Regions from separate parts of the Providencia sp. genome, predicted to be linked through region 4. Evidence: predicted binding sites of a transcription regulator. Region 4 holds the regulator's gene; each other region holds the start of a gene.

The links. Region 4 encodes PurR, which represses purine synthesis genes. Its sites were predicted from a motif close to CANGCAAACGTTTGCNTG; they were not measured.
Region 1: a site for PurR is predicted at 1,820-1,837, ahead of serA (phosphoglycerate dehydrogenase). Genes of this name have one in related genera too.
Region 2: a site for PurR is predicted at 2,525-2,542, ahead of ACTH6U_RS04605 (NCS2 family permease). Genes of this name have one in related genera too.
Region 3: a site for PurR is predicted at 6,092-6,109, ahead of cvpA (colicin V production protein). Genes of this name have one in related genera too.

Annotation. Positions count from the first base shown of each region.
Region 1 is NZ_JBQDNB010000018.1:8,532-16,222, forward strand. It holds gene ACTH6U_RS13975 (5-formyltetrahydrofolate cyclo-ligase) at 1-434, shown strand, start outside; gene serA (phosphoglycerate dehydrogenase) at 490-1,740, opposite strand; gene rpiA (ribose-5-phosphate isomerase RpiA) at 2,120-2,779, opposite strand; gene ACTH6U_RS13990 (LysR family transcriptional regulator ArgP) at 2,982-3,896, shown strand; gene ACTH6U_RS13995 (oxidative stress defense protein) at 3,893-4,627, opposite strand; gene argO (arginine exporter ArgO) at 4,745-5,365, opposite strand; gene mscS (small-conductance mechanosensitive channel MscS) at 5,627-6,499, opposite strand; gene ACTH6U_RS14010 (YacL family protein) at 6,653-7,018, opposite strand; gene ACTH6U_RS14015 (VOC family protein) at 7,205-7,582, shown strand; gene acnB (bifunctional aconitate hydratase 2/2-methylisocitrate dehydratase) at 7,665-7,691, opposite strand, start outside.
Region 2 is NZ_JBQDNB010000004.1:33,655-41,345, forward strand. It holds gene ACTH6U_RS04600 (Na+/H+ antiporter) at 1-744, opposite strand, end outside; gene ACTH6U_RS04605 (NCS2 family permease) at 1,001-2,347, opposite strand; gene ACTH6U_RS04610 (MFS transporter) at 2,828-4,024, opposite strand; gene ACTH6U_RS04615 (sulfite exporter TauE/SafE family protein) at 4,226-4,978, opposite strand; gene ACTH6U_RS04620 (helix-turn-helix domain-containing protein) at 5,195-5,752, shown strand; gene ACTH6U_RS04625 (hypothetical protein) at 5,749-6,411, opposite strand; gene ilvN (acetolactate synthase small subunit) at 6,671-6,955, opposite strand; gene ilvB (acetolactate synthase large subunit) at 6,958-7,691, opposite strand, start outside.
Region 3 is NZ_JBQDNB010000029.1:28,919-36,609, forward strand. It holds gene pdxB (4-phosphoerythronate dehydrogenase PdxB) at 1-284, shown strand, start outside; gene ACTH6U_RS17805 (aspartate-semialdehyde dehydrogenase) at 318-1,328, shown strand; gene truA (tRNA pseudouridine(38-40) synthase TruA) at 1,328-2,143, shown strand; gene ACTH6U_RS17815 (DedA family protein) at 2,267-2,953, shown strand; gene accD (acetyl-CoA carboxylase, carboxyltransferase subunit beta) at 3,059-4,039, shown strand; gene folC (bifunctional tetrahydrofolate synthase/dihydrofolate synthase) at 4,029-5,318, shown strand; gene dedD (cell division protein DedD) at 5,324-5,986, shown strand; gene cvpA (colicin V production protein) at 6,163-6,666, shown strand; gene purF (amidophosphoribosyltransferase) at 6,680-7,691, shown strand, end outside.
Region 4 is NZ_JBQDNB010000025.1:28,870-36,560, reverse strand. It holds gene punC (purine nucleoside transporter PunC) at 1-917, opposite strand, end outside; gene punR (DNA-binding transcriptional activator PunR) at 1,041-1,946, shown strand; gene purR (HTH-type transcriptional repressor PurR) at 1,948-2,973, opposite strand; gene sodB (superoxide dismutase [Fe]) at 3,405-3,983, opposite strand; gene ACTH6U_RS16580 (Grx4 family monothiol glutaredoxin) at 4,649-4,996, shown strand; gene rnt (ribonuclease T) at 5,074-5,724, opposite strand; gene gloA (lactoylglutathione lyase) at 5,850-6,257, opposite strand; gene ACTH6U_RS16565 (DUF1289 domain-containing protein) at 6,430-6,669, shown strand; gene slyA (transcriptional regulator SlyA) at 7,207-7,641, shown strand.

The DNA of each region.
Region 1 (7,691 bases), on a different contig from region 4:
TATTTCTCTCTTTTGATGGTGAAATTGATACAAGACCGCTCATCAATGCCTTGTGGCGGCAACAGAAAAATGTCTATCTTCCTGTATTACACCCTTTCAATGCGCATAATTTACTCTTTTTACAATATGCCCCTGAGACGCCTCTCGTTAAAAATCGTTTTAATATTGAAGAACCCCCTTTAGATGTTCGCTATGTTTTACCTCTTGAGCAGCTCGATATTATGATGATCCCGTTGGTTGCTTTTGATAATAAAGGTCAAAGATTGGGAATGGGAGGCGGGTTTTACGACAGAACGCTGGTGAATTGGCAAAAGAAAGGTTTTATCCCCATAGGACTTGCTCACGATTGCCAGCAAGTTGAAACGCTTCCCGTAGCACACTGGGATATACCGTTGCCGGAAATTATCACACCCCAAAAAATATGGCGCTGGTAATTTAGCGCCATATTCATTTCAAACTCATCAGTATTTATTAATACTATTACCGATACTAGAACAACAAACGTGCACGAATAGTACCCGGCAGTTCTTTTAATCTAATTAATACATCATCAGCTTGATTCGGTTTCTGAGTTAGAACATCAATGACGACATAGCCGACGTTACCTGTTGTGCGCAAGTATTGTCCGACAACATTAATATTATTATCCGTAAACACTTGGTTTATGCTATTCATCATACCAGGACGGTTTTCATGAATATGCAGTAAACGGTTAGTATCATCAGTGTGTACTGGCAGCGATACTTCAGGGAAATTAACCGCTGAAAGCGTTGAGCCGTTGTCAGAGTATTTTGCTAATTTGCTAGCAACTTCTAATCCAATATTTTCTTGAGCTTCTTCCGTTGAACCACCGATATGTGGCGTCAGAATCACATTGTCGAACTTAATCAGTTCAGACAAGAATGGGTCATTAGGATCTTTATTAGTCGCAGGTTCTGTTGGGAAAACATCCACAGCGGCACCTGATAAATGTTTACTTTCTAAAGCAGCGGCGAGAGCAGGGATATCAACGACCGTACCGCGAGCGGCATTAATAAAAATTGCGCCCGGCTTCATTCGATCAAACTGCTCTTTACCAATCATATTTTTAGTGCTTTGTGTTTCTGGCACATGCAAACTAACTACATCACTCATATTGAGTAACTCAGTTAATGAGCGCACTTGAGTGGCATTGCCTAAAGGTAACTTGTTTTCGATATCATAAAAATAGACATCCATCCCAATACCTTCGGCCAATATCCCCAATTGAGTACCAATATGACCATAACCGATAATACCTAAGCGCTTGCCACGTGCTTCAAAACAGCCTTTTGCTTGCTTGTCCCAAATACCGCGATGAGCTTGCATATTCGCTTCTGGAATACGACGTAACAAGAGCAGTAATTGCCCCAACACCATTTCAGCTACAGAACGTGTATTTGAAAACGGTGCGTTGAAAACAGGAATACCGCGTTTAGCCGCCGCATCTAATTCAACTTGGTTTGTTCCAATACAGAAACAACCCACTGCGACTAATTTTTCAGCTGCAGCAAAAATTTCTTCTGTTAAGTGAGTACGAGAACGAATACCAACAAAACGCGCATCTTTGATCGCTTCTTTTAATTCTTCGTCTGACAATGCGCCTTTATGATATTCGATGTTGGTGTAGCCTGCTGCCTTTAGATTATCAACTGCGCTTTGATGAACACCTTCTAGCAGTAAAAATTTAATTTTGTCTTTATGCAAAGATACCTTAACCATTTCCCCTACCCTATCGTGCTTAAAATTTATAACAGATGAATCTTCCGTGTACCAACATAACAAAAAACGGCGCAGTATCAATACAATCGTTTGCCTTGTACTCTCTAAAAAGTGCGAGGAAAAAGAAGTTAAACCACAGAAAATCAGGAGGGGTAACACAATATAAGGATTTTGCCTAAGTAATGCCCATTACTGTGACATATCTCACCAAAATAGGTTGTTATAAAAAAAATTAAAATAAATTTTAACTAGGTCATATCGATAAAACTAATTAGTAGTTTGATTTTCAAACGATAAAAAAATAAGCCAACTAATAAATTCATTAGCTGGCTTACATATTATTAGTTGATTTATATAATTTTATTTCAATAATTTGAAATTATAATTTAATAGTTTTCACGCCTTCTGAAGTACCCATTAAAACAACATCAGCACCACGATTTGCAAATAAACCTACTGTTACCACCCCTGCAATACCGTTAATTTTATTTTCTAACGCAACAGGATTAACAATATTTAAATTGTAAACATCTAAAATAACATTGCCGTTATCAGTTATTACGTTCTGGCGATATTCAGGTGTTCCGCCCATTTTAACGAGTTCACGCGCAACATAACTACGTGCCATCGGTATCACTTCAATAGGTAATGGAAATTTACCTAGCACATCAACTAATTTGGATTGATCAACAATACACACAAACGTTTTTGCGATAGCAGAAACAATTTTCTCACGAGTCAATGCCGCGCCACCGCCTTTGATCATATTCATATGATGGTCAACTTCATCTGCGCCATCAACGTATACATCCAATGAATCCACTTCATTGCAATCAAACACAGGAATACCCAGTGATTTTAATTTCTGTGTTGATGCCTCAGAACTGGATACTGCGCCTTCAATTTTATCTTTCATTGTTGCCAACGCATCAATGAAATGAGATGCCGTTGAACCTGTACCAACACCAACAATAGTGCCCGGTTTGACATATTCCAATGCTGCCCAGCCTACCGCTTTTTTCAATTCTTCCTGAGTCATGCTAGTACCTTTTGCTATTTAATTAAGTCGTCATTAAGTTCTATCAAACAATAGTATATACCGGACATGTTGTCAGTTGCAGTTTTGTTAGTGATGTTTGTGCTCTAGTTCTTGTGTTTTATCGAGTGTGGATAATAATTTCAGGTGTTATATGTAAAACTATGGCATAGTGCGCAATAGAATAACAAAAGGAGATTTCTCGATGAAGCGCCCTGATTACCGCGCGTTGCAAGCACTGGATGCCGTCATTCGTGAACGAGGTTTTGAACGTGCAGCCCAAAAACTTTGTATCACTCAATCTGCTGTTTCACAACGGATCAAACAGTTAGAGAACCTATTTGGGCAGCCACTGCTTGTTCGAACAGTACCGCCGCATCCAACGGAGCAAGGGCAAAAGCTATTAGCACTACTTCATCAAGTTGAATTATTAGAAGAACAATGGCTCGGAGATGAAAACGGTGGCTCAACCCCATTACTTTTATCACTTGCAGTCAACGCCGATAGTTTAGCAACTTGGTTTTTACCTGCACTGAATCCTGTATTAATCAATAGCCCTGTACGATTGAATATCCAAGTGGAAGATGAAACTCGCACTCAGGAACGATTAAGACGTGGTGAAGTTGTTGGCGCTATCAGTATCCAACCACAAGCGCTGCCAGGATGCTTAGTTGATAAGCTCGGCGCATTAGATTATATCTTTGTGGCCTCCCCAGGTTTTGCTGCGCAATATTTCCCCGAGGGTGTAACTCGCGCTTCCCTACTTAAAGCGCCGGCAGTAGCTTTTGACCATTTAGATGATATGCATCAGGCCTTCGTACAGCAAAACTTTGGTTTATCTCCAGGCAGTGTTCCATGCCATATTGTTAATTCATCAGAGGCATTTGTGCAGCTAGCCAAACAAGGTTCAACTTGCTGTATGATCCCACACCTACAAATTGCGAATGAATTAAAAAATGGTGAATTGGTCGATTTAACGCCAGGCTTATGTCAAAGACGTATGCTGTATTGGCATCGTTTTGCCCCTGAAAGCAGAACAATGAAGAAAGTGACTGACGCCCTACTCAAAACCGGGCGCCAGATGTTAAAACAAGATGATGATATGGCTATTGAAAACTAACGTTTCAGTTCAAATACAACGTCAACTTGATCATTAAAATCAATGCTTTCTTGCTCATAGGTCTCATTAACATTGAGATCTTGAGCACCTGCTGCATTCATTTTAGCACTAAGATTTCTTGGTGATATTGGGAACGGCACTGCGTTTGGCGCATTATAGTTAATGCTATAAACAGGTCCTAATTGCACATTGAACCCTTTCGCTAACGCATTCGCTTGCTCTATTGCGTTTTGCATCGCTTTAGTGCGCGCTTCATCACGATATTGCTGCGGGTTAATAACACCAAATTGAACCGAACTAATTTCATTCAGCCCTGATGCAAGTGCACCATCAAGCAGTGTATTAAGTTGATCTAATTTATTCACTTTAACTTCAACGCTACGCACTGCGGTATAACCGACAATAGTCGATTTTTGCGTTTCATTATTATATTCATATTTAGGTTGAGTTCGCACATTAGCAGCATTGATATCTTTCTTTTCAATACCATTTTTCTTTAAGAACTCAAAATATTCAGCAACACGCTTATCTACGCCAGCTTTAGCCGCGGCGGCATCTTTTTCGGTCACTTCAACGTTAATATTAAGTGTTGCCATATCAGGAGACGCTTTAATAATTGCATTGCCTGATGTTGTAATATGAGCCCCTGATGGAAGTGCATCAGCAAGGGACAAGGTAGGAACCGCAATACCTGCCATCATGGCAGCAAGAACTAAAGATTTTAATTTCACAGAACCTCCCAATTGGATTTTTACACTCTAAAAAGAGAGAATTCACCATAAACTCTCCCTTATACTTATTTTACATTACCACATTCACTAGAAAGTGCGATTCAGAATAAGGCTAAATTACAAATATTCTATTCCCTGCTTTGCCAGTTGAAAGGCAATAAACCACATGACCGTTCCCACAAATACATTAATAATGCGTTGTGAACGGGGTTTATTTAACACCGGCGAAAACCATGCGGCCAAAGCCGCTAGCGCAAAAAACCAAACAAAAGATGCCGTCAATGCTCCCGCCGTAAACCATGGGCGAAATGTGTCTTCTAATTGACTTCCTACACTTCCTAACACTACAAAGGTATCGAGATAAACATGCGGATTTAACCATGTAACTGCAAATAATGTCAGAATCACTTTCCAACGGGTCAAATTTTTCTTTTCAACTTGAAGAATAATATCATCTGGACTCATTGCGGTACGAAATGCACCATAACCATACCAAAGCAAAAAGACCACACCAGCCCAAGTAATCAACTGCATGAGAATTTCAGATTGGCTCAATAACGCACTGCCACCAAACACGCCGGCAATAATTAATAACGTATCACTTAAAGCGCATAGTAATGCACTCATCAAATGAAACTGCTTTCGACTGCCCTGTTGTAGAACAAATGCATTTTGCGGGCCTAACGGCAATATCATTGCAGCGCCGAGTAAAACACCCTGTAAATAAATCGTAAACATGCACTATTTCCAAATAATTATTCAATTAATATGAAATGAATATTATCGACAAAAGGCCATTAGTTAAAATTATTAAATCTAATAGCTCATAAGCAATACTTATTCATTTCAAGGGAAATAGTTATTAGGAAGATAACGAGACAACAGAGAAAGGGGTACAATTTAAGCGATTAAACTAGGTTACAATCATAAAGCTATTAAAAATTGGCATTACCCAAAGATAACACCAATTTTTTTAGTCATAATCAGCAGTAATAAAATTTACTCTGCTGAGATCTTTGATGCTTCTGAATTTTGCTTATGGACATGAACATCCATTTGCGGAAATGGGATACCAATATTATGTTTATCTAAAGCACGCTTAAATTCTTCCATTAAATCCCAATAAACTGGCCATGCATCGCCATTGGTTGTCCAAAAACGGACTAAATAATTTAATGAAGATGGCGCCATTTCATGTAAGCGAATAGTTACACCTTTATCATGCTGAATACGGCTATCAGCGGCAACAATGTCACCCAACACTTTTTTCACAACATCAATATCGGAATTGTAATCGACACCGACAGTGATGTCAGTACGGCGATTCGGTTCACGAGAAACGTTAATAATATTATCAGCAATGATTTTACCATTTGGGATAACAATAATACGATCATCCCCAGTTTTTAACGTGGTAGAGAAAATCTGTACGTTTTGAACCGTCCCTTCTACTGCACCAATAGTGACGTATTCACCCGCTTTTAATGGTCTAAAAATCACCAATAACACGCCCGCAGCAAAGTTACCCAATGAATTTTGTAATGCAAGACCAACGGCCAATCCCGCCGCACCCATCACTGCAATAACAGATGCAGTTTGAACACCAATCTTACCGAGTACAGCAATTAAGGTAAATGCGACAATGGTATAGCGTACGATAGCGGAAAGAAAATCACTAACAGTTGTGTCGATACCTTTCATCGTCATTATACGATGCAGACCGCGCCCAACCGCTTTTGCGATCACCATACCGACGATCAAAATAAGAAGCGCTGAAACTATATTCACGACATACTGGACTAACAGATCTTGGTTGGCCGCAAACCAATTCGTTGCATCATTCAACGCGCCTGTAACATCATCAGTATTCATATATTTGTTCCTTCGAATTAAATTATTTTATGGGTATAAATTTCAATTTTAAACACATTACTCAGCGATAATGAGTAAGCATTTGAGTTATCTTAGTCAAAGAATAACGAAAATGTATTAAAACATAAAATAAATCAATGAAAAAAAGTTATCTTATTTATTTTCAATTACAAATTCTCGATAATCTTTGAGCATTAAAATGAAATCATCAACACCACAAAACGCAATACTTTCATTATCATAATAGCTCATGCCTTCTTCTAGGCCTTCCGTTTCAAATGATAATAAATTTGCACGGATCATCACTTCTTCATCATCTAACAGTAAAGTATATTCATGACCAATCAGTTCCCACTGTTTTTCACTTCCTTTTAAGCGCTCATAATTTTCTTCGATAGTATCGAGCAAACTTAAATCACCTTTTACCTCTTCATTGAGCCAATATCCAACAGCTTCATGATCCATTGAAAAGCTTGCACTGACACTTCCTGCCATATCATGCGAAAATTGGTAGTCCATATACTCTCTCCTACTCGTTACTTCGTTATGATTAATTATAACGTGAGAAAAGCAATATTGTTGAGAGGTATTCACTACACAATAGATAAAACCCGCTATCATTGATTAAAAACAGAACTAGTCTCACTAAAAAACAATCACCAAGTTAATATCACGCACCAAATTATAATTATTGGAAATATCACTATGCTTGAACGCTTAGATCACCTAGTCCTCACTACAATGAATGTAGATTCTTGCCTAGATTTTTATCAAAGAGTCTTAAATATGAAGGTTATTACCTTTGGTGAACAACGCTACGCATTACAATTTGGTCAACAAAAAATTAATATTCATCAATATGGTAAAGAGTTTGAGCCAAAAGCACACTTACCTGTACCGGGCTCATTAGATTTATGTTTTATCAGCCAGTGGCCCCTAGAACAATTCCAAGCCCACATTCTGCAACAAGGTGTTGATATTATAGAAGGCCCTATTAAACGTACTGGAGCGGTAGGCGCAATTATCTCTATTTATATTCGCGATCCTGATTTAAATTTAATTGAGATATCAGAATATATTTAATATAGCGTCTAAAATAAAAAAGCACCCCTTTATGGAGAGGTGCTTTTAGATACCAAGTATTAAAAAGTTACTTGAATATCAATTAAACCGCTGTTTGGAAAATAACAGC
Region 2 (7,691 bases), on a different contig from region 4:
CACTGCGGCTAAAATACCGGAGAAACCAATGTGTTCCGCTATCATATAAGAGGCAAATGGTAACAATAACATGAACACAATTTGCGTTGCAGGATCGTCACCACTCCAACGGCTCATGAGTCGCAATGATTTACTGTACACCCAAGTCACCGCGATACCTGATAACAAACCACCGATTGCAACGATGAAAAATTCAATAGTCACGCCAGAAACGCTAAAGACCATGGTGCCCATTGCGATGGCAACGGCAAATTTTAATGCCACAAGACCTGAAGCGTCATTCATTAACGCCTCTCCCTCAAGAACACTCATCATTCTTTTTGGGATGCGTCCTTTGCCCACAATTGAAGATAATGCCACCGCATCCGTTGGGGATAAAACCGCCGCTAATGCAAATGCCACGACTAATGGAATACCTGGCAGTAACCAATAAATTAAGTAGCCAATTCCCACTACAGTCACTAATACTAAAACGAGTACAAGAATGAAAATCTCACGCCCATTTTGGAAAAACTCACGCGTTGGCGTTTTCCAGCCATCAACGAATAATAACGGCGGAATTAATAACACCATGAAAAGTTCGGGATCAAACGTGACATGCAGCCCGAATTGAGGCCATGCAAGCAAAGCACCGATAGCAATTTGAATTAAAGGCAGAGGGATACGGATAGGGATGACTTTTGTCACCACACCGGAAACAGAGACTGCTAAGATCAAGATAAGAATGGTAAAGAAAATTTCCATGTTGCCCTTACTATTTGACAAAACGACGATAGACTAATTGCCTGCCGCCGCATAGTAAGAGATAGCACCGCTCAGACCCTAATTTTCAGTCAAGCCAGTCACGCGCAGAAAATATGTATTTCCACTTAATTCACTGACCTATGTATATTCTATCCTTAACCCACTCTGTGACGGTGAAATAATTTACACTTTAAGATTAATCGCAACAATACGTTAAAGGGCGACTAATGCCGCCCTTCTATTGATATGAAAATGGCTAAATCGCCAAATCAGCAGCATAAAACGCTACTAAAAGAACGGCAATAACGATAGTTCCAATGTTCAGCTTACGCCATTCACCCGCACATAGGCGACCAATGACCAGTGATGCAAAGCCCAACATAATACCTGTGACGATATTACAAGTCAGAACGATAAATACCGCACAAAGCAGACCTGACATCGAATCGACAAAATCATCAAAATCTAATTTTGAGACGTTACTTAACATTAGCAATCCAACATACATCAGCGCTGGCGCAGTTGCATAAGCAGGGACAAGATAAGAAAGTGGTGATAAGAATAAAATGAAGAGGAATAAAACACCGACGACGACCGCCGTTAAACCTGTACGCCCCCCCGCAGCAGTACCCGCAGCTGATTCAATATACACAGCCGCTGGGGACGCACCGATAACCCCCGCAAAAATGCTACTCACGGAGTCAGCTGTTAATGCTTTACCGCCATCAATAATTTGACCGTCTTTATCGAGCAAATTAGCTTGCCCAGCAACCGCGCGAATAGTACCTGTCGCATCAAATACAGCTGTCATCACAAGCGCTAGTAGGCTCGGAAGTACCATCGGCTGTAAAGCGCCCATGATATCCATGCTAAACATAAGAGAAAGGCCATCTTCACCAAATGAAGGTAACTTAAAGAAACCTTGGTATTTTACTGTAGGATCAAAAATCAAACCGAGGATTGATATCGCGATAATAACCAATAAAACGCCACCCGGTACACGACGTTTTTCTAAACCAAAAATAACTGCCAAGCCCGCTAAAGACATCAACACAGGGAAAGATGTAAATTCACCGAGTGCAACAGGCAGTCCTGCATTTGGATTTTTAATCACTAAGCCAACACCATTAGCCGCAATTAATAATAAAAATAAGCCAATACCGATACCCGTACCATGAGCAATCCCCATTGGCATATTGCGTAAAATCCAACTACGGATGCCCGTGACTGAGATTAAAGTAAACAGACACCCCATTAAAAAGACGGCACCTAGCGCAACAGGGATCGTAATTTGTTGCCCAAGAACTAAGCTAAACGCGGTGAACGCAGTTAATGAAATCGCACAACCAATTGCCATCGGCAAATTAGCCCATAATCCCATCAACAAAGAACCAAAACCCGCCACTAAACAGGTTGCAATAAATACGGCGGTCGGTGGAAAACCAGCCTGCCCTAACATGCCAGGAACCACGATGACAGAATAAACCATCGCTAAAAACGTCGTTAAGCCTGCAATGATTTCGCGACGAACTGATGAGCCTCGCGCTGATATCTTAAAATATGAATCCAATTTACAATTGGATGAAGCCTGTTGGCCTGACATGGCGTACCTCTGCTGTTAGTGTCTAAAATCAATTGATTTAGCGATGTAATTTTTTTCAAAAATACCGAATTCTTTTTCTTAACTAATCGCATTAAGCAGACTTAGCAAACCTTACGTAATCGATTACGTTTTGAAAAAAATTGCATAAATTGAGAAATAATTCCCAATAAAAACAATAACGCAAACGTTTGGCTTTAAAAAAAGAGAACGGGATACTGTGAGGAAAGCAATTATCGTTTGAAAATGGGTCGTTAATCAAGTGTTTTTACGTTTTAGGTTAATACGATTGCTGTATTAATTCTGTCAATTTATTCGAAAAAACACCCAAAAAAGATATTCATAATGTGATTATGATGAGGAATATAACTGTTTTTGCATATGGATTAAATATAAGTTGAGCTGTGGTGCAGTACAAAAATGTGGCTATAGATCTGTAGTTAACGATAAGAGCCCAACTACAGACCTACTGAATAATAAAACTTACTGTGTGGCTTGCACTGTAACTTGAGCGCTATATTTTTCACGAGTAAACCACAAAAATACAGCCGCACCCAATATTAATAATACAGGTAATCCTAAAGGTGAAATAGTTGTCGCTACTCCAGCCAATAAAGGCCCGGAAAGATTACCAAGTCCCCATAACATTGCGGCTGCGGCATTAGCAATAATCAACTCATTGCCTTTAAAATATTGTCCAATTTGCACTAACGCAATCGTATAAATTGCACCTGCTGTCGCGCCTAATACAAATAACAATAACCAAATTAAATAAGTATTAGTGATCACCACGGGTAATAATATGCTTGCCCCCAAGGTCACGACACCACATATTCTATACAGTTTTTCTCGATTCATATGATCAGCAAGCCAGCCAAAAGGCATTTGCATAATTGCGTCACCGGCAAGTATTGCACTTATCATCAATGCTGCAACGGCTTCTGTATGCCCCATTCCCATGCCATAGATAGGAAACATAGACAGAATTGTGCCATCAAAAAAGGCAAAAAAGACAATTCCAGCGCAAATACCCGGGGCAACTTTCACAAATTGAAGGATCGAAAAATGAGATTTACTGGCTGTCTTAGCAATGCGATCGCCTATTTTTTGATCCATCAATAAAAAAAGTGCAACTGAAATAAGGTGAATTAACGTACAAATCAACAGTGGCGATTTATCTTCAACACCGTAATAAGCAATAAAAGAAGGTCCAAGTAACTGACTAACAGTAAAGACCGTCGTATATATCGCTAATATTCGCCCACGTTTGTTTTCAGAAGACAGTTCATTAATCCATGTCTCCCCTAAACAAATCAGTACACCACTCGCTAGACCTGTAATTAAACGTAATGGAAATAATAACCAAAGCGGTAAGGAGCTCAGCAAAGGTAACAAACTAATCGCTGAAATAACGGTCGCAGCCAACATAGCTTTTCGTTTACCGCACCATTGAACAATACGTTGAACCACCGGGGCGATTAAAAACATCCCCAAAGCTGGCGCGGCAGAAATAATACCAATATACAATTCGCCAACACCATAATTATTTAATCTAAGCGCCACCATTGGAATACTTAAGCCAATAACAATACCAATCACGGCGATACTTGTTGTGATTGTAAAAATAGCAAAGGAAGGTGAACGTCGAATATTTTGTAAACGCTGATTATCAGGACTCATTTTGACATTAATCTGCTTACTTGAATAAAAGCAACAGAATTAAACTCCATAAAAACAATATTTAGTTGAGATTAAAAATCACGAATAATTAAATAAAAAGCATAATGCATGTGGTAATTGTAGCATAACCTATAGATTACCCTGCTAAATTAAATAAAAATAATTTATTATGTATTTGTGTTCTTAATAGAGTAATAAAAATTAAAGAACAAAGAAATAGCGATATAACAAAGCGATACCTGAAACTAAAATAACAATATTAATTGTCTTCAAGAAAGCTTCTCGAGATATTCTTAATGTAATATGTCGTTCTGCCCATGTACCTATCAACATAGCAGGTGAAAAAGCAAGAGCTATCAATAAGATATCAAGGTTAAGGTAAACGCCCATCACTAAAAAGATAATCACTCGAGTTAAGGTACTAAAGCCAATTAATGTCATTTGAGTTGTACGAAACCGCTGTTTATCTTCAATTCGACTCGATAAATACATCGCGTAGATAAAACCACCACTGCCAAATAAAGCACTAAAAACCCCACCAACGAGGCTAAATGGCACAACATACGCTTTAGAAAACGGGGCTTTTTTCTTCTTTGAAAAAAAAGCATTCAACACATAACCAATAACAAAAATCCCCAATAATAAAACAAGAATATCAGGACGTGTTTTTAATAAAATAGCCGCACCAATTAAACTTCCAACTACCATTAATGGAATAATCCATTTTATTTCCTGATAATCTGCATTTTTTCCATCTTTAAACAAATTTAAAACCGCCGCTGTTAAATCGATCAACGCTAATATGGGGACAATCATGCTTAAAGGTAGATAAAGTGCCAATACCGGCGTTGCAATTAATGCGGAACCAAAACCTGCCATACCAAAGACTAAATAAGCAAACAATAATGTGACAAAACAAATTGCCATATCAAGAGATAATAATTCAAATGGCATAGTCGTGAATTCCTTAATTTTTCAATTTTCCTACTATAAATTCTTCCGAGCACATTAAATAGTGTTATTTTTTTTGCAGTTAAAATATCAAATATTTATTATTAATAACCCTACATTATCTGCAAAATAATATATCTATATCGGTGATTTTCTGACATTTCATTTTCATGATGGTAGAATTAACAGAATAAATTAGAGCTTAAGGAAAGATGAGTCATGGATAAAAGGATTAATATAAAAATTGGGCAAAAAGTGCGCCTCTTAAGGCAAGCTAGAAACCTTTCCTTAAATGAATTATCTCGCCTATCTGGAATATCTAAAGCCGCATTATCTAAATTAGAATCCGGCGGCTCTAACCCACGCATTGATACTTTAGAGGCAATTGCGATTGCTTTACGCTTTCCTTTAAGTGATTTATTCACTCGCCAGCATGAGGCCTACCCCTATTTGGTAAAATCATCGCCTTCTGACGAAGATTACTCACAACAGTTTAAATTTCGCATTAATATGGGAAATATTTCAGAAATTTGGCAACTAAATATGAAACGAGGGGCTCTTATTAATAGCCCAGCACACATGAGTGGAACCCATGAACACATTATGTTGCATTCAGGTTCACTCATGTTACGTTTGAATGACTCTCAAACTATTGTACTGGAAGCAGGTGATTTTTATGCATTTAGTGGTGATTTGCCCCACGCCTACTTATGCATGGAAGAAGATGTACAAGCCACCGTTGTGATGACGTATTCCCATCTTAGTGATGGCATTTAAACCGCGATATGTTTTGCATCATAGCTAATGCGCAATACATTTTTCTTATATTTCATTGATTTTATAGAAAAATCCTCAATACATTCCAATGCATTTACATGCGTACCACCACAAGGCATTTCTTCCGTTTGATCAATATAACTAATGCGTAGTTCACCCTTTTGAATGATTTCTACAACCCGTTGACTGTTTAGGCTTTGATTAACAATTAATTCAATTTGCTGACTATCTAACTGTTCAAAAGGCGTCGCATCATCAGAGTACATGGTGAACTCAACGCGTGATTCATCAGGAAAATGATGTCCTTTTTGAGCCATCCAACCAAAGCGTCGCAATTCCCAGTTTAACAAATGCCCCGCTGTATGCAGAGCCGCATAGCGACGACGCTTTTCACCATCAATATGCGCTTTAACTTGTTCACCTTCATTCAGAACTAATTCATTCGGAATATAAGCAATAATTAAACCATTAAGCTGTTTCTTAATTCGAACAAGCTCATTATTTATCCAAGCAGTATCAACGGGTTGCCCACCACCTTGAGGATGAAAAATATTATCTGTCAGAGCAACCCAGCGCCCTTCTTCATCTTCTCCTTGTGCTAGTAGCATCGTTTCCACTTCATATTGATAAGTATCAGTAAGATAAATATTATTTTGCATAAAAATCAGCCTTTATAAATGCTTTCCCCAATAAGTGACGTCTTTATGGAGATTCTTTTTTCAATAACCTTGTTATATCACCACTGTTCGTTTTAAGAAACAATTCAATCTAAAAACAAACAAATGTTGCAATTTTGAGATTCAATACCGTTTATATCACTATAAAAGTAGCGTACTCTAAAATAAAAATCAGCCTGTAATCTATGTTCATAAAAAATTGAACACAGATCGCAGACTGATTAAAAGGAAGAATTAAGTCTTACTGCAAATAATTTTGCATGGTCTCAAACAAACGTAAATCATCGCTAAAACGAACCTCTTTTACATCTTCAAGTTTTTCGACTTGATTAACCATCTGAGATAAACGTTCGTCATTTTGAACTAATAGCCAAATACGGCTTTCATCTTTACCTTTTATAGGCATACAGAGAATGCCGTCAACGTTAAATGCGCGGCGGGCAAACAAACCACAAATATGTGACATCACCCCCGGATGGTTACGAACGATTAACTCTAATGCAATTGGTTGATATTCAAGTGTCATAATTACGCTCCGATCATGTCAATATTAGCGGCACCGGGTGGAACCATTGGATAGACCTTCTGATTTACATCGATCAAGGCATGAATTAAACAAGGACCTTTTCTATTCATCATGGCCTCAAGCGCCATTTCAGGATCAGCTTCATTATTTAAGTCACAAGTTTGTAAACCAAAGCCTGCCGCAATTTTAACAAAGTCAGTCTGATACGGATAAGCTGCAGCAAATATACGATTTTCAAAAAACAAATTTTGTTGCTGATGTACCATTCCTAAAGCTTGATTATTCATTAACACGATTTTTATATTGAGATTGTGCTCCGCCGCAGTTGCCAACTCCTGAATATTCATCATTAAACTTCCATCACCCGTAAAACAAACCACGGTTTTATCCGGATTCGCTAGCGCTGCACCAATAGCCGCGGGCAGACCGAAACCCATCGTGCCTAACCCACCCGACGTTAACCATTGGCGTGGGCGCGTCAAAGGATAAACTTGTGCGGCCCACATTTGGTGCTGCCCTACATCTGTGGTCACAATAGCCTCTTCCCCAGCAGCACGCGCCGTGGCAAGTACTAACCCATAATGGCTAAGTGGATTATCTGCTTCGCTTAGATCTAAAGCATAATTTTGTTTTAATTCATTAACTTGCTGCAACCATTCTTTACGCTCATTTCGTTCGACAAGTGGTAACAGTAATTCCAATATTTGTCCTGCATCTGCATGGATAGCAATGTCTG
Region 3 (7,691 bases), on a different contig from region 4:
AAGTGTCGCTATTTTCACTGTTGCCAAAACCCGATATCAGTTCAATTACATTTAATGGTAAATTAACGCAAGGTCAACTCAAAAGATTAGTGCATCTAGTGTATGATGTGCGCCGTGATGATGCTGCACTGAGAGATGTCGCAGCGATAGCCGGTGAATTTGACAAGTTACGCAAACATTATCAAGAGCGCCGCGAATGGTCATCTCTTGAAATTTTGTGTGATGATGCACAAACTGCCATTCAACTGAATGCATTAGGATTTACTGCACAATTAGTTGAATAATAGCATTTGGTTTTTATTTTTAGAGGAACGACCATGACTGAAGGTTGGAATATTGCGTTATTAGGGGCAACTGGCGCAGTCGGTGAAGCCATTATTACTCTGCTGCAAGAAAGAGAGTTTCCTGTTGGCGAGCTGTATTTATTAGCAAGTGAACGAAGTGCAGGTGAAGTTATTCGTTTTAACGGTAAAAGCTATCCAGTCGAAGATGCTGCCAATTTTGATTGGTCTCAAGCTCAAATTGCTTTTTTTGCGGCGGGAGAAACCGCAAGTTTGCAATATGCAGAGCAGGCGGCACAAGAGGGTTGTATTGTTATTGATAGCAGTGGCGTTTTTGCTCAAGATCCTGACGTTCCTTTAGTTGTGCCAAGTGTTAATGCGCATGTTTTAGCTGATTATCGAAATCGAAATATTATTTCGTTAGCAGATAGCTACGTTAGCCAGTTATTAACCGCGATAAAGCCGTTGATTGATGCCGCAGGGATCGGCCGTATTACTTTAACGAATATGTTATCGGTTTCTGCACATGGTAAAGCGGCGGTTGATGAACTTGCAGGGCAAAGCGCGCGTTTACTAAATGGTATTCCGCCTGAAGAAGGGCGTTTTAGTAAGCAATTAGCATTTAATATGTTGCCATTATTAGGTGATATGGAAGGTACTGTCGTGCAAGAGCGCCGCCTTGTTGAGCAGGTGCGTAAAATTTTACAAGATGACGGCTTACCAGTTGCAGTCAGCTTTGTGCAGTCTCCGGTATTTTATGGTAATGCCCAAGTGGTTTATTTAGAGTCATTGAGGCCGATGGGTGCGGAAGAAGCGCGTGATGAACTTGAACGTTTTGCTGATATTCAGGTCTCAGAAGAGGGTGATTATCCAACTCAAGTTACAGATGCTTCGGGTAATGACCAACTCAGTATTGGTTGTCTACGTAATGATTATGGAATTCCTGAAATCTTACAGTTTTGGTCAGTTGCGGATAATGTCCGTTTTGGTGGCGCGCTAATGGCAATCGAAACTGCGGAAAAACTGGCTCAGGAGCTATTTTACTGATGTCAGAATCAAAAAAGTTATATCGTATCGCATTAGGTATTGAATATAACGGTAGTAATTATTACGGTTGGCAGAGTCAAAAAGAAGTCGTAAGTGTACAAGGTTGTCTCGAAGAGGCTTTATCTAAGATTGCAGCTGAGCCTATTCGAGTGCAATGTGCAGGACGTACGGATGCAGGCGTGCATGCAACAGGGCAGGTGGTTCATTTTGTCACCTCTGCATTGCGTAAAGAGTCAGCATGGACCATTGGGACTAATACCCATTTACCCAGTGATATTGCTGTGCGCTGGTCTCAACCTGTCGATGATGAGTTTCATGCACGTTTTAGCGCTACAGCTCGCCGATATCGTTATGTGATTTTTAATCATCGCTATCGGGCAGGAATATTATCAAATGGTATAACGCACTTTCATTATCCACTTGATGAAAAAAGAATGCATGAAGCTGCACAGGCACTTTTGGGTGAACATGATTTTACCTCGTTCAGAGCGTTACAGTGCCAGTCAAAAACACCTTGGCGGAATGTGATGCACGTGAATGTGAGCCGCCATGGTCATTATGTTGTGGTTGATATTAAAGCAAATGCGTTTTTACATCATATGGTTAGGAATATTGTTGGGAGTTTACTTGAGATAGGTTGTGGAAATCAGGATATTAACTGGATAAGCCATCTTCTTGAGTTACAAGATAGATCTAAAGCAGCTGCAACAGCTAAAGCCGAAGGGTTATACTTGGTGAAAGTTGATTATCTCGAAAAATATGAGTTACCTACGAGTGTGATGGGGCCTCTTTTTCTTGCCGATGAGCTGATGTAAATCTTATTTAATTTAACCTTAAAGTTGTTTGTAACATGAGGTGATAGTCAGCGATAAGGCTTACTACTAAGGTTCAAACGACGATGAGAAATAGCATGGATGCTATTCATAATGAGGATTTTTATGGAGTTTATCAGTTTTATTATCGATTTTATTTTGCACATCGATGTTCATCTTGCAGAATTAGTCGCAACCTATGGTAATTGGGTTTACGGCATTTTATTCCTTATTCTATTTTGTGAAACAGGACTTGTTGTTACGCCATTCTTGCCGGGAGACTCGTTATTATTTGTGGCGGGTGCGATTGCTGCATTAGATAGTAATGATTTAAATGTTCATTTAATGGTTGGTTTAATGATAGTCGCTGCGATTGTTGGAGATGCAGTAAACTATACTATAGGCCGTATTTTCGGTGAAAAGCTGTTTAAAAATCCAGATTCGAAAATTTTCCGTCGTGTTTATTTAGATAAAACCCACGCGTTTTATGAAAAGCATGGTGGAAAAGCGATTATCCTTGCACGATTTGTTCCAATTGTAAGAACTTTTGCGCCATTCGTTGCAGGAATGGGAAAAATGTCTTATCGTCATTTTGCCTTTTATAATGTGACCGGTGCGTTAATATGGGTGTTACTGTTTACCTATGCGGGTTACTTATTTGGTGATTTACCGATAGTGCAACAAAATTTGAAATTACTGATAGTTGCGATTATCTTTATTTCAATTTTACCGGGCGTGATTGAAATAATTCGACATCGCCGTATTGCTGCAAAAGAAAAGCGTGCAGCTGCACAAAAAATGAATAACCGTTAGCAGGTTTAAAAAGTTTTTATCTACAGTGAGATATCATTGTGGTTTAATGGCAAAAAATTACATACTGGTGTTAGCCAGAGATCAAGCAGACAAAAAGGTCCATTAATGAGCTGGATTGAAAAGATTTTAAAGAAAGGTAACGTAACCCAATCGCATAAAGCGAATATCCCTGAGGGCGTTTGGACTAAATGTGACAGCTGCGGGCAAGTGCTCTACGGTGCTGAGCTTGAGCGTAATTTGTCGGTGTGTCCAAAATGTGACCATCACATGCGAATTCATGCACGTCAACGTCTTGAAGCCTTTCTTGATGAAAACTCAACAACAGAATTAGGTAGCGAACTTGAGCCAAAAGATATTCTCAAGTTCCGTGATTCAAAAAAATACAAAGATAGAATTTCAGCTGCGCAAAAAGCTACAGGTGAAAAAGACGCTATCATTGTCATGAAAGGGACTCTAAAAGAGATGCCAATCGTGGCCGCTGCATTTGAATTTGCTTTTATGGGCGGTTCAATGGCGTCGGTTGTCGGGGCACGCTTTGTTCGTGCAGTGGAACAAGCTTTGGAAGATAACTGTCCATTAGTGTGTTTCTCATCAAGTGGTGGTGCGCGTATGCAAGAAGCACTACTGTCATTGATGCAGATGGCAAAAACCAGCGCAGCATTAGCGAAAATGCAAGAACGTGGTTTACCGTACATTTCTGTTTTGACTGACCCTACTATGGGTGGTGTTTCTGCCAGTCTTGCTATGTTAGGTGATATCAACGTTGCTGAACCTAAGGCTTTGATTGGTTTCGCAGGTCCGCGAGTTATTGAGCAGACTGTGCGTGAAAAATTACCTCATGGCTTCCAACGCAGTGAATTTTTATTGGAAAAAGGCGCAATTGATATGATTGTTCGCCGTCCTGAAATGCGAGATAAACTCGCCGAAATTCTTGCGATATTAACCAACAAACCGGGTTTCAGTGCGCCACCGGTTATTGTTATTGAAGATCCTGAAATCGAAATCGATATTACTGAAAATATTGAAGGTATCGATATCAATGAACGAGAAAAGGATCCTGCAAAGCTTAAAAAAAATGATGCGTAATTTAATCATTCCTAATGCCAAGTCTCCTTTGGAGGCTTGGCTTTCTTATCTTACCGACTTACATAGCCAAAATATTGATATGGGGTTGGAGCGAGTCGGGCAAGTTGCTCGTCAGATGAATTTAACGCAACCTGCGCCCCGTGTTATTACCGTTACTGGAACGAATGGGAAAGGCACAACTTGTCATACTCTTGAGTCTATTTTAATGGCAGCAGGGTTGAAAGTGGGTGTTTACAGTTCCCCGCACTTAGTCCGCTATACCGAACGTGTACGTATTCAAGGGTTAGAGCTTTCAGAAGCCGATTTTTGTCAAGCCTTTGCAACAATAGAGTCTCAGCGAGACAATATTTCCCTGACTTACTTTGAATACGGTACGTTAGCGGCTTTGCAATTGTTCAAACAAGCTAATTTAGATATTGTGATCCTTGAAGTTGGATTAGGTGGTCGCCTAGATGCAACGAATGTTGTTGATGCTGATATTGCTGCGATTACCAGTATTGCACTAGATCACACTGATTGGCTGGGTTCCTCTCGTGAACATATCGGTTACGAGAAAGCGGGAATTTTCAGAAAAGGCCATTATGGTGTGGTTGGTGAACCTGACATGCCTGACTCAATAGGTGCATTTGCGGATGAGATTGGTACTTTGCTATTTCGTCGAGACAAAGACTGGCATTATGTAGAGCAGGGCGACAATTGGTCTTGGCATAGCTCGCAGCAACAATGGCAAAAACTTCCTTTACCTAATGTGCCTTTAGCAAATGCAGCAACGGCGCTAGGTGTTATCAGTTGCTTGATGCAAATTGATCATCATTTAGCGCAGAAAATCACAGAAAAAGCGATACATCAAGGCTTGAGAACAGCTCAATTACCGGGACGTTTTCAAATTATCAGTAAAAAGCCATTGACCATACTTGATGTGGCACATAATCCTCATGCTGCCGGTTATTTAGTGACTAAGCTTGCGCAATTACCTGCGGTTGAAGGGCGACGTATACGTGCTGTTGTTGGAATGCTAGGTGATAAGGACATTCAAGGTACATTGAATTGTTTATCACAACAGGTTACTGATTGGTATGTTGCTTCACTGACGGAATTCAGAGGGGCGGATGTAGCGCAATTAAGCCAATACCTCGATAGTGCCAATGAATTTAGCTGCATTGAACAAGCTTGGCAAAAAGCAAACCTCGATGCAAAAGAACAAGATGTCATTATTGTTTGTGGCTCATTTCATACAGTAGCCCATGTTATAATGTTATTAGAAAAATCAAAAGGATAGCGCTGGTGGCTAGTAAATTTCAAAATCGTCTGGCTGGTGCCGTTGTATTAGTCGCAGTGGGGGTAATTGTGCTTCCTGCTCTGCTTGATGGCGATAAGAAATATAATGAAAATGAATTTGCAGCCATACCTATCATTCCTAAACCGGGTGATGAAGAAGATATTGAAGCGATTGCGCCAATTACGCATAGCGCGTCAACTGCTTCTTCAGAAGGGGCATCGGAGGCGATGCTTTCAGAGGCGCTCACTGAGCAAAAGCAAAGTGTACAGACCGCAGCTGCGAATCAAGTTTCTCAAGGCATAGCTAACGTTCCTGCGGCGATTGAAGCAGAGAAACCGAAGAAGCCTGAGCCTAAACCAGAACCAAAGCCTGAGCCTAAACCAAAAGTAGAGCCAGAGCCTAAGCCAGAACCAAAAAATGAGCCTCAAGGTAAAGCATTTGTGGTTCAAGTAATCGCATTGAATAATGCTGCCAAGGTTGAAGAGATAGTTGCGAAGCTTAGATTGTCTGGATATCAGGTTTATACCGTCCCAGCGAAACCGGTGAACAATAAATTAACGCGTATTTATGTTGGGCCAGAAGCGTCAAGACAGAAATTAGAAGCTTCGCTTTCAGAGCTAAACGCAATTACAGGGACAAAAGGGATAATTCAAACATTTAAACCTTAATATTAAAATAAACATCCTTAAAATATGAAGGGATTTAGTAACTTACTGCGGCGATTATGATTTTTCTTTTCGCCGCTAATTTTTTTTAATTGAATGTAAAATGGTTACGCAAACGTTTTCGTTTTCTGTTAGAATGCATTCCGCTGCTGTCGTGAGTGCGAATTATGGAATGAAATATGGTCTGGATTGATTACACAATTATCGCCATTATTGGCTTCTCGGCACTAGTAAGCCTGATCCGCGGTTTTGTACGTGAGGCATTATCATTAATCACTTGGGGCTGTGCTTTTTTTGTTGCTAGCACCTTTTATCCTTACTTGGCGGATTATTTTACCCGCTTTGAGGATGTGTTAGTTCGAAATGGTATCGCCATTGCTGCCTTGTTTATTGCCACATTAATTGTGGGCGCAGTCGTTAACTATGTGATTAGCTCATTAGTACAAAAAACGGGATTATCGGGTACAGATCGTGTTCTGGGGATCTGTTTCGGTGCGTTGCGTGGTGTGTTAATTGTATCGGCATTACTATTCTTTCTCGATACATTTACGCCTCTTCCTCAAAGCGAGGACTGGCAACGTTCAGAACTTATTCCGCAGTTCAGTCATATAATCAGGTGGTTTTTTGACTACCTGCAAAATGCGTCAAGTTTCCTACCGGAGAATATTTCTCCGTCTGGCTGATGAGGAAAGACTAATGTGCGGTATTGTCGGGATCGCCGGTGTTACACCGGTAAACCAATCAATTTATGATGCATTGACGGTGCTACAGCACCGTGGGCAAGATGCAGCAGGTATTGCTACTATCGATGGCAATAACAATATTCGTTTACGTAAAGCGAATGGTTTAGTTAAAGATGTTTTTGAAACTCGCCATATGCTCAGATTGCAAGGTTGTATGGGGCTGGGACATGTTCGTTATCCAACGGCTGGCAGCTCTAGCGCATCTGAAGCTCAACCTTTCTACGTAAACTCTCCTTTTGGAATCACACTTGCTCATAATGGTAATCTGACAAACGCTCACGAACTCATGCGGAGTTTATTTGAGACAGCACGCCGCCATGTGAATACGACTTCAGATTCTGAGATTTTATTGAATGTGTTGGCGTATGAATTAGACCGTTTCGATCATTTTCCTCTTGAACCAGATAATGTTTTTAGTGCCGTTTCTGCGATGCATAAAAAATTACGTGGTGCTTACGCCTGCGTTGCATTGATTATTGGCCATGGCATGTTGGCATTCCGTGACCCTCATGGGATTCGCCCTCTTGTATTAGGTCGCCGTATTCTTGAAAACGGTGCGCATGAATACATGGTTGCTTCTGAAAGTGTTGCGCTTGATACGCTAGGATTTGAATTTTTGCGTGATGTGGCACCAGGTGAGGCGGTGTATGTAACAGAAAAAGGTCAGTTATTTACACGCCAATGTTCTGATAACCCTCAATTGACGCCGTGTATCTTTGAGTACGTATACTTTGCGCGCCAAGATTCATTTATCGATAAAATATCGGTATATAACGCAAGATTGCGTATGGGACAAAAACTGGGCGCTAAAATCGCGCGTGAATGGGATGATTTACATATTGATGTGGTGATCCCTATTCCAGAAACATCCTGCGATATTGCATTAGAAATTGCACATATCTTGGATAAGCCATATCGACAAGGTTTTGTGAAAAATCGGTATGTTGGACGTACTTTTATTATGC
Region 4 (7,691 bases):
GTTAAAGTTGGCGTCATATAAATTGCCATAATAAACAGGATAGACATGCTTATGGCATAACCAATCAGTAATAAAAGGAAAAGGGCCTCTGTGCGAACTTTGGTTAAGACAAAACGACATCCATAACCACCAATAATGAATGCAAGGGTTTGTGGGATATAACTTAAGCCAATATCTGCGGGATTGAAACCCATATTACGTAAAATAAAAGGTGAGCCTGTCAGCCATGCGAAGAAACCAGCGCTGCATGAAGCATAGATTAAAACATTACCACTGAAAATGCGTGAGCTAAGTATATTCAGGAAGGAAACTTTAGCTTGGGAACTATTTTCATCTATGGTTGCTTTGGGCGTGATTTTCTTTAATAGCAATGTTGGAATCAGTAATAAGATACCAACAATCATCAGTACGACAAAAATGAACTCCCATGACTGATGTTCGAGTACCCAAGCGCCTAATAATGGTGCGAGAGCTGGGGATAACGCAACTAAAGGCATGATAGATGCAAAAACTTTTTGTGTACTTGCTGCATCATAGCGGTCGATGACTAAAGCTTGCCAAAGCACAGCAGTGGAGCATACCCCTACTGCTTGTAAGAAACGTAATATCAATAATTGAGTAGCGTCTGTAACCCAGACCATACCTAAACAACTAATAATAAATAGTGATAGCCCAACAATTAAAATCGGCTTACGACCGAGTTTGTCAGATAGAGGACCCCAGAGAAGTTGAGCAAAAGCAAACCCAGCTAAAAATATGCTGAGTGAAGCGCTGATGGAGCCTTCGGTAGTATTTAACGAGGTTTGCATGGCACCAAATGCCGGTAGATACATATCGATAGCTAAAAAGCCCAACATGCTTAAACCCGCAAGGTAAATGATAAATCCAGGGGAATTTCTCGTTACAGTATTCGTCATAATTGTTTACTTATTCAAAATTTAAAAAAATGTTAACAGTTACCTTATTGTATAGGCTATTTTTTTACATTGTGAAACGGTAATATTTGGATCTTGTCATCAAAAAATTTGAAAGGAAATGATATGTGGTCAGCCCATGCACTCGAAGTCATTGATGCAGTCGCTCGTACAGGAAGCTTTAGCGGCGCCGCTGAGGAGCTTCACCGTGTACCTTCAGCGATTAGTTACACCGTAAAACAAGTTGAAGAATGGCTGGCTGTACCTTTATTTGAACGCCGACATCGTGACGTTGTATTGACGGAGGCCGGCGTCATTTTTATTAAACAAAGCCGATCTGTTATCAAAAAAATGATAGATACACGCCATCAGTGCCAACAAGTTGCAAATGGTTGGCGTGGTCAATTTAGTATTGCAGTGGATTGTATCGTAAAGCCACAGCGTACTGAGCAACTCATTCTTGATTTTTATCGACATTTTCCTGACATTGAACTTTATATTCATCCTGAAGTATTTAACGGTGTGTGGGATGCGCTTGCTGACGGTCGGGTTGATGTTGCTATTGGCGCTACAAGAGCATCACCTATTGGTGAACGTTATAGTTTTCGTGATATGGGATTCATGTCTTGGTTATGTGTAGCAGAGCCTAAACATCCACTTGCACAACTCAATAATAAATTAACGGATGATGAAATGCGGCCATATCCGAGTTTATGTTTAGAAGATACATCTCGTAATTTGCCAAAGCGTGATACGTGGGCACTGGATAACCAGCGTCGATTAGTTGTACCTAACTGGGAAAATGGTGTGGCTTGCGTACTTAATGGGTTATGTGTTGGGATGATGCCTGAGCACCGAGTGGCTCCACTGTGTGCGGATGATAAATTAGTCGAGTTAGCGTTGACTCAACCTTTTCCTCCTAGCCCATGTTGTTTGACTTGGGTGGAAAAGAATACATCTCCAGCGTTGAGTTGGTTGCTTGATTATCTTGGTGATAGTGAAACACTCAACGCTGAATGGTTAGCACCCTAATTTAGCGGCGGTAGTCGATAAATGGACCATCGGCAACAGAACGACGTTCAACAAGGCGAGGGTGGACTTCAATAGTTTGAGCATCTTCGCGCTTATTGACAATGCGATCGAGCAGCATAGAAAATGCCATTTGCCCTAAACGCTCTTTGGGCTGATGGATTGTGGTTAATGCAGGTGTAAAATAACGCGCATTACGAACATTATCGTAGCCGATAATTGAAATATCTTGAGGTACACGTAAACCCATTTCATCTGCGGCGCAGATAGCACCCATAGCCATAATATCACCACCACAAAATACAGCAGTTGGCTTCTGTTTATGGCTAAGAATTTGCATCATGGCTTTATAGCCAGACTCAGGTTCAAAATCGCCTTGAACGACCCATTCATCTTTGAGTGTTATTTTCGCTTCTTCCATTGCTTTTTGGAAACCAGTTAAACGACCAATACCTGTATTTCGTTCCAAAGAGCCAGGAATGATACCAATATCACGATGGCCTCTATCAATCAGATAACGACCAGCAAGATAACCACCATGGAAAGAGTTATCAATAATGCTATCAGTAAAGTCGCCACGAGAAGCACCCCAGTCCATCACAACCATAGGAATGTTTCTATAATCTTCCAAAGTGCTTAAAAGCGTATCTGGATACTCTGAGCACATCACTAATAGCCCATCCACTCGCTTTTGTGCCAACATCTGCAAATAAGCTGATTGTTTTCGATAATCATTATAGGAATTACATAGGATCAGTGTGTAGCCTTTTTCATAACAACAGTTTTCTACCGATTCAATGACTTCAGCAAAATAAGGTGTTTCACTTGATGTGGCTAACAACCCAATTGATTTTGTATGGTTAACCTTCAAACTACGGGCAACCGCGCTAGGTGAATAATTGAGTTCTTTTATAGCAGCCCATACTGCAGCTTTTGTATCTTCAGCTACAAAGCGCGTTTTATTAATAACATGGGATACGGTTGTGGTGGAGACGCCAGCGCGTTTCGCCACATCTTTAATCGTTGCCATGGGTGGGGAAAACTCCTGACCAACATTAGGTCTTGTTAAGAATTCTTGTTAAAAAATTACCTGCATATTGATGCATAGATCTATTGCTGGCAATAAATTAGCGGTTTGTTGTCGATTTTGTCTGATCTAGCTCAAAAACGAAAGAAATAATTGATGTTATAACATGTGACATAGACACTGGTTTTACAATTTTGGCAGTGTATACTTAATTAACCTTATCGTTATTATGGTTATTTTACTTGCTTAATTGCTTTAAGATGAGAGGAACTCATGGATACAGATTTTAAATTTGGATTATTTGCAGCATTAGGTTCGCTAGCCGTAATTATTGTGTTTGCGGTACATCTGTTCTGATTATATTCACATCCTCATTGGATGAAAAGATTAAGGGCGAGAAAATAACTCGCCCTTAATCATATTAACAATTTGAATTATGCTAAATTTTCTTCAACAAATTTCCAGTTTACTAAAGACCAGAAATTTTCTAAATATTTAGGGCGTGCATTACGATAGTCAATGTAATAAGCATGTTCCCAAATATCAACAGTCAGTATAGGCTTATCGTCACCAGATACCGGTGTTGCTGCATTGGAAGTATTGACGATAGCTAAACTACCATCTGCTTTTTTCACTAACCAAGTCCAACCTGCACCAAAGTTTTTAATTGCAGAGTCCGTGAATTGTTCTTTGAATTGAGCAAAAGATCCAAACGCTTTATTGATAGCATCGGCGACTTTACCTGTTGGTTCTCCACCTGCGTTAGGTGCAAGGCAGTGCCAATAAAAGGTATGATTCCAAACTTGAGCAGCATTGTTGAATATGCCTGCTTCAGATGTTTTAATTATATCTTCTAATGATTTACCTTCGAAGTTAGTGCCTTTAATCAGATTATTCAGATTAACAACATAGGTATTGTGATGCTTACCATAGTGGTACTCTAATGTTTCAGATGAGATATAAGGCTCTAAAGCATCTTTTTCATATGGTAGAGCGGGTAGTTCAAATGACATTGCTTACTCCTTAGTTACTTTGAATCAACTTGCTTGGGTGTTTGCTCACAATGCGAGCGGAAATCATCGACTATCTTCCATTTATAGCTGATAAATATGATTTTTATTTATTGCTATAGGATATGTAATATATTAATGATAGCACGATAAACCTTATAAAAAATAAGTGTTATTATTATGCTAATAAAATTAATAAAACTAAGTACTATTCACGGGTGTCTAATGCATGGCTACGTATTTTCTAGTGTGGCTAAAGAGTAAAGTAATATTTAAATAGTTTATTATTTAATCTATTGCTATAGGCTAGAGGTAAATTTGAGGGCATTATTTTTTGAGCGCGGCTCAATATAGTCTATTGGTGCGCTATCTTTTTGCATGTTATGGTAATGCCTCTATAAAACTGGCATATTATATGAAACAATATACCCGTGATACACCAACATGTTGGTCGTTATGTTATTGAAATACCGTAATTTTTTATGTCTATCGGTGATTTTCGTTTGCTACCTACATGTATCTCGAACTATTTTGTGTATAACGTTTTCGATATTCCGGTTATTATTACCGACTAATATATTATGTCAGCTAGGCAGGTTCATGTGGGATCTAGCATTGAACTGGCGATTGACTGCAAAACCAGCACCCTTGTTTTAAGGAAGTAAAAAATGACGACAATTGAAAGACTCGAGCGCCAAATTAAAGAAAACCCAATCTTATTATATATGAAAGGCTCTCCTAAACTTCCGAGCTGTGGTTTTTCTGCACAAGCAGTACAAGCACTGTCTTCTTGTGGTGAACGATTTGCTTATGTGGATATCCTGCAAAATCCAGATATTCGTGCAGAGTTGCCAAAATATGCAAACTGGCCAACTTTTCCTCAACTGTGGGTTGATGGCGAATTGGTCGGTGGTTGCGATATTATTATGGAAATGGCTCAACGTGGTGAGCTTCAAACGTTGATTAAAGAAACTGCAGATAAGTATCGTTCAGCTGATGAGGCGAACGCCGAGTAACGGATTGTTCTTTTTATCATAATGCTTATATGTAAAAGCCGGATTAGTATGTGTTCATGCTAATCCGGCTTTTTAATTTAGGGCTGTTGAGTTTCTTCGACTAAAGGCCATCCACCCATTTTTTTCCATTTATTCACGATTTCGCAAAATAATAAAGCAGTACGATTCGTATCATATAGTGCACCGTGAGCTTGTTTGCCATCAAAAGGAATACCGGCAGTGGAACAAGCTTTCGCGAGAATAGTTTGACCGAAAACCAATCCACTTAAAGCTGCTGTATCAAAAGTAGCGAACGGGTGAAAAGGGTTACGCTTTAAACTTGCCCGCTCAGCAGCGTTCATGACAAAGCTATGGTCAAAATTTGCATTATGAGCCACGATAATAGCGCGATTACAATCAGTATTTTTTATACCTTTACGCACAACTTTAAAAATAGCATGAAGCGCATCGTATTCACTTACTGCACCGCGTAGAGGGTTTGTTGGATCAATACCTGTAAAAGCGAGAGCAGCCGGTTCTAAATTTGCACCTTCAAATGGGTCAACATGAAAATGTAGAGTTTCATCAATTGCTAGCCAACCGTCTTTATCCATTTTTAATGTAATGGCGGCAATCTCTAACAATCCATCTGTTTTTGCGTTAAATCCACCTGTTTCTACATCGATTACAACAGGGTAGTAGCCCCTGAAACGGCTAACCAGGGTATTCATATTTTTTTTTTCAGACATTAGGACTTTCATTTTAGAGTTTCTGGTTGGCTTATATTATGCCAAAACCAGTAAAATTTTGCAGGTAAACTCAGCAGAAAATTTAGGTAGTTAAATTCACTACCTAAATTTAAAAGATAGGAGCCTTAGTGGCCTAATCCTTTGCTTGCACTTTTATTTTCAATGAGCTCGATTTTATAGTTATCAGGGTCTTCAACAAAGGCGATGATTGTTGTACCGCCTTTTACTGGGCCCGCTTCGCGTGTGACATTACCGCCAGCTTTACGGATGTTGTCGCAAGTTTGCGCTACATCATCAACACCTAAAGCAATATGGCCATAAGCGTTGCCCATATCATAACTGTCAACACCCCAATTATACGTGAGTTCTATGACCGCACCTTCGCTTTCATCACTATAGCCAACGAAAGCTAAAGAATATTTATATTCTTCATTTTCACTGGTTCTTAGAAGACGCATCCCAAGTACTTTAGTATAAAAATCAAGAGAACGTTGCATGTTAGTTACGCGTAGCATGGTATGAAGTAAGCGCATAAAAAAACTCCTTAAAATTCATTTCATAAACCTGAATCGATTTACCTACTAATAATATAACGTGCAGATAGGGTTAAATCCAACGATTGCAGTTTATTTTTTAGGCAAACAGTGTATATATTGATTTTAAAGAGTATATCATACATTTACAATTCTCATTGGGGGCATAAAGATGGCAGAACAACTCGAGTTTTTTGAAATACCTAGCCCATGCCGTGGTATTTGCCAAACTAATGAGCAGGGCTATTGCCGAGGCTGTTATCGTACTCGTGATGAGCGCTTTGGCTGGTTAAAATTTGCCGATGCAGAAAAGCGGAACATTATACGTCTATGCCGCCAACGTTATCTAAGGGCAGCAAGTAAAAAAGTAACGCAAGACGATGAGGTTACTCCACAACAACAACTATTTTAAAGTATTGCGCAAAGTAATGAGTTATTTTTTTTGTAGTTAATATCAATTGTACATTGAAATTAATTAATAACTGATCATTTAATATAAATTAATTACTTTAGTAATCTTTCAATGAAATTTTATTTATTCAAAATGGTTATGGGATTAATTAAAGCTAACTGTAAATAACATAATTTTAAGAGCAACTATATTCTTTTGTTTTATAAGGATTTATTGGCTATTGCTTTTTTTATTGTTAGATGTAATTACTATAAGGGTTAAAATAGATAGATTCGAAAGAAGAGTAAGGCTATTCTTATTAATAAGATAATTGATAGGTTATCTTTTTCAGTATGGTTGGATTTGTTATGAAAATAAAACAACCATAATTAGATGCAAGTCACTTAGAAAGTGATTAATAGTAACTATATATAGGTATTTACTAGGTATAACATCAATAAAATGTTGTAAGTATAAAGGGAAATTAATATATAATTTAAAAAATAATATGAGTTGGGTATATTTTTTATACATTATAATTATATAAAGGAGGGTAAATTGGAATCACAAATCGGATCTGAACTATCACGTGTAGTTCGTATGTGGAGAGCTTTGATAGATCATCGTTTAAAGCCTCTTAAGTTAACACAAACTCACTGGGTTACATTACATAACATTAGTCAGTTACCACCAGAGCAATCGCAGATTCAGTTAGCGAAGGCGATTGGAATAGAACAACCATCACTTGTAAGAACGCTCGATCAACTAGAAGAGAAAAAATTAATATCACGTCACACATGCGCTAATGATAGACGAGCAAAAAGGATTAAATTAACCGATGAATCCGAGCCATTTATTAAAACAGTGGATCAAGTTATTAATAATACAAGAGTTGAAATTCTGAATAACATTACGCCAGATGAATTGAGTCAATTATCTGTGTTACTTTTACGGTTAGAGAAAAATATAACAAATTTACAGAATAATTCTTAACTATTTTGTATGTAAATAATGTTTTGTTATTTATAAATGGAATAATTAAA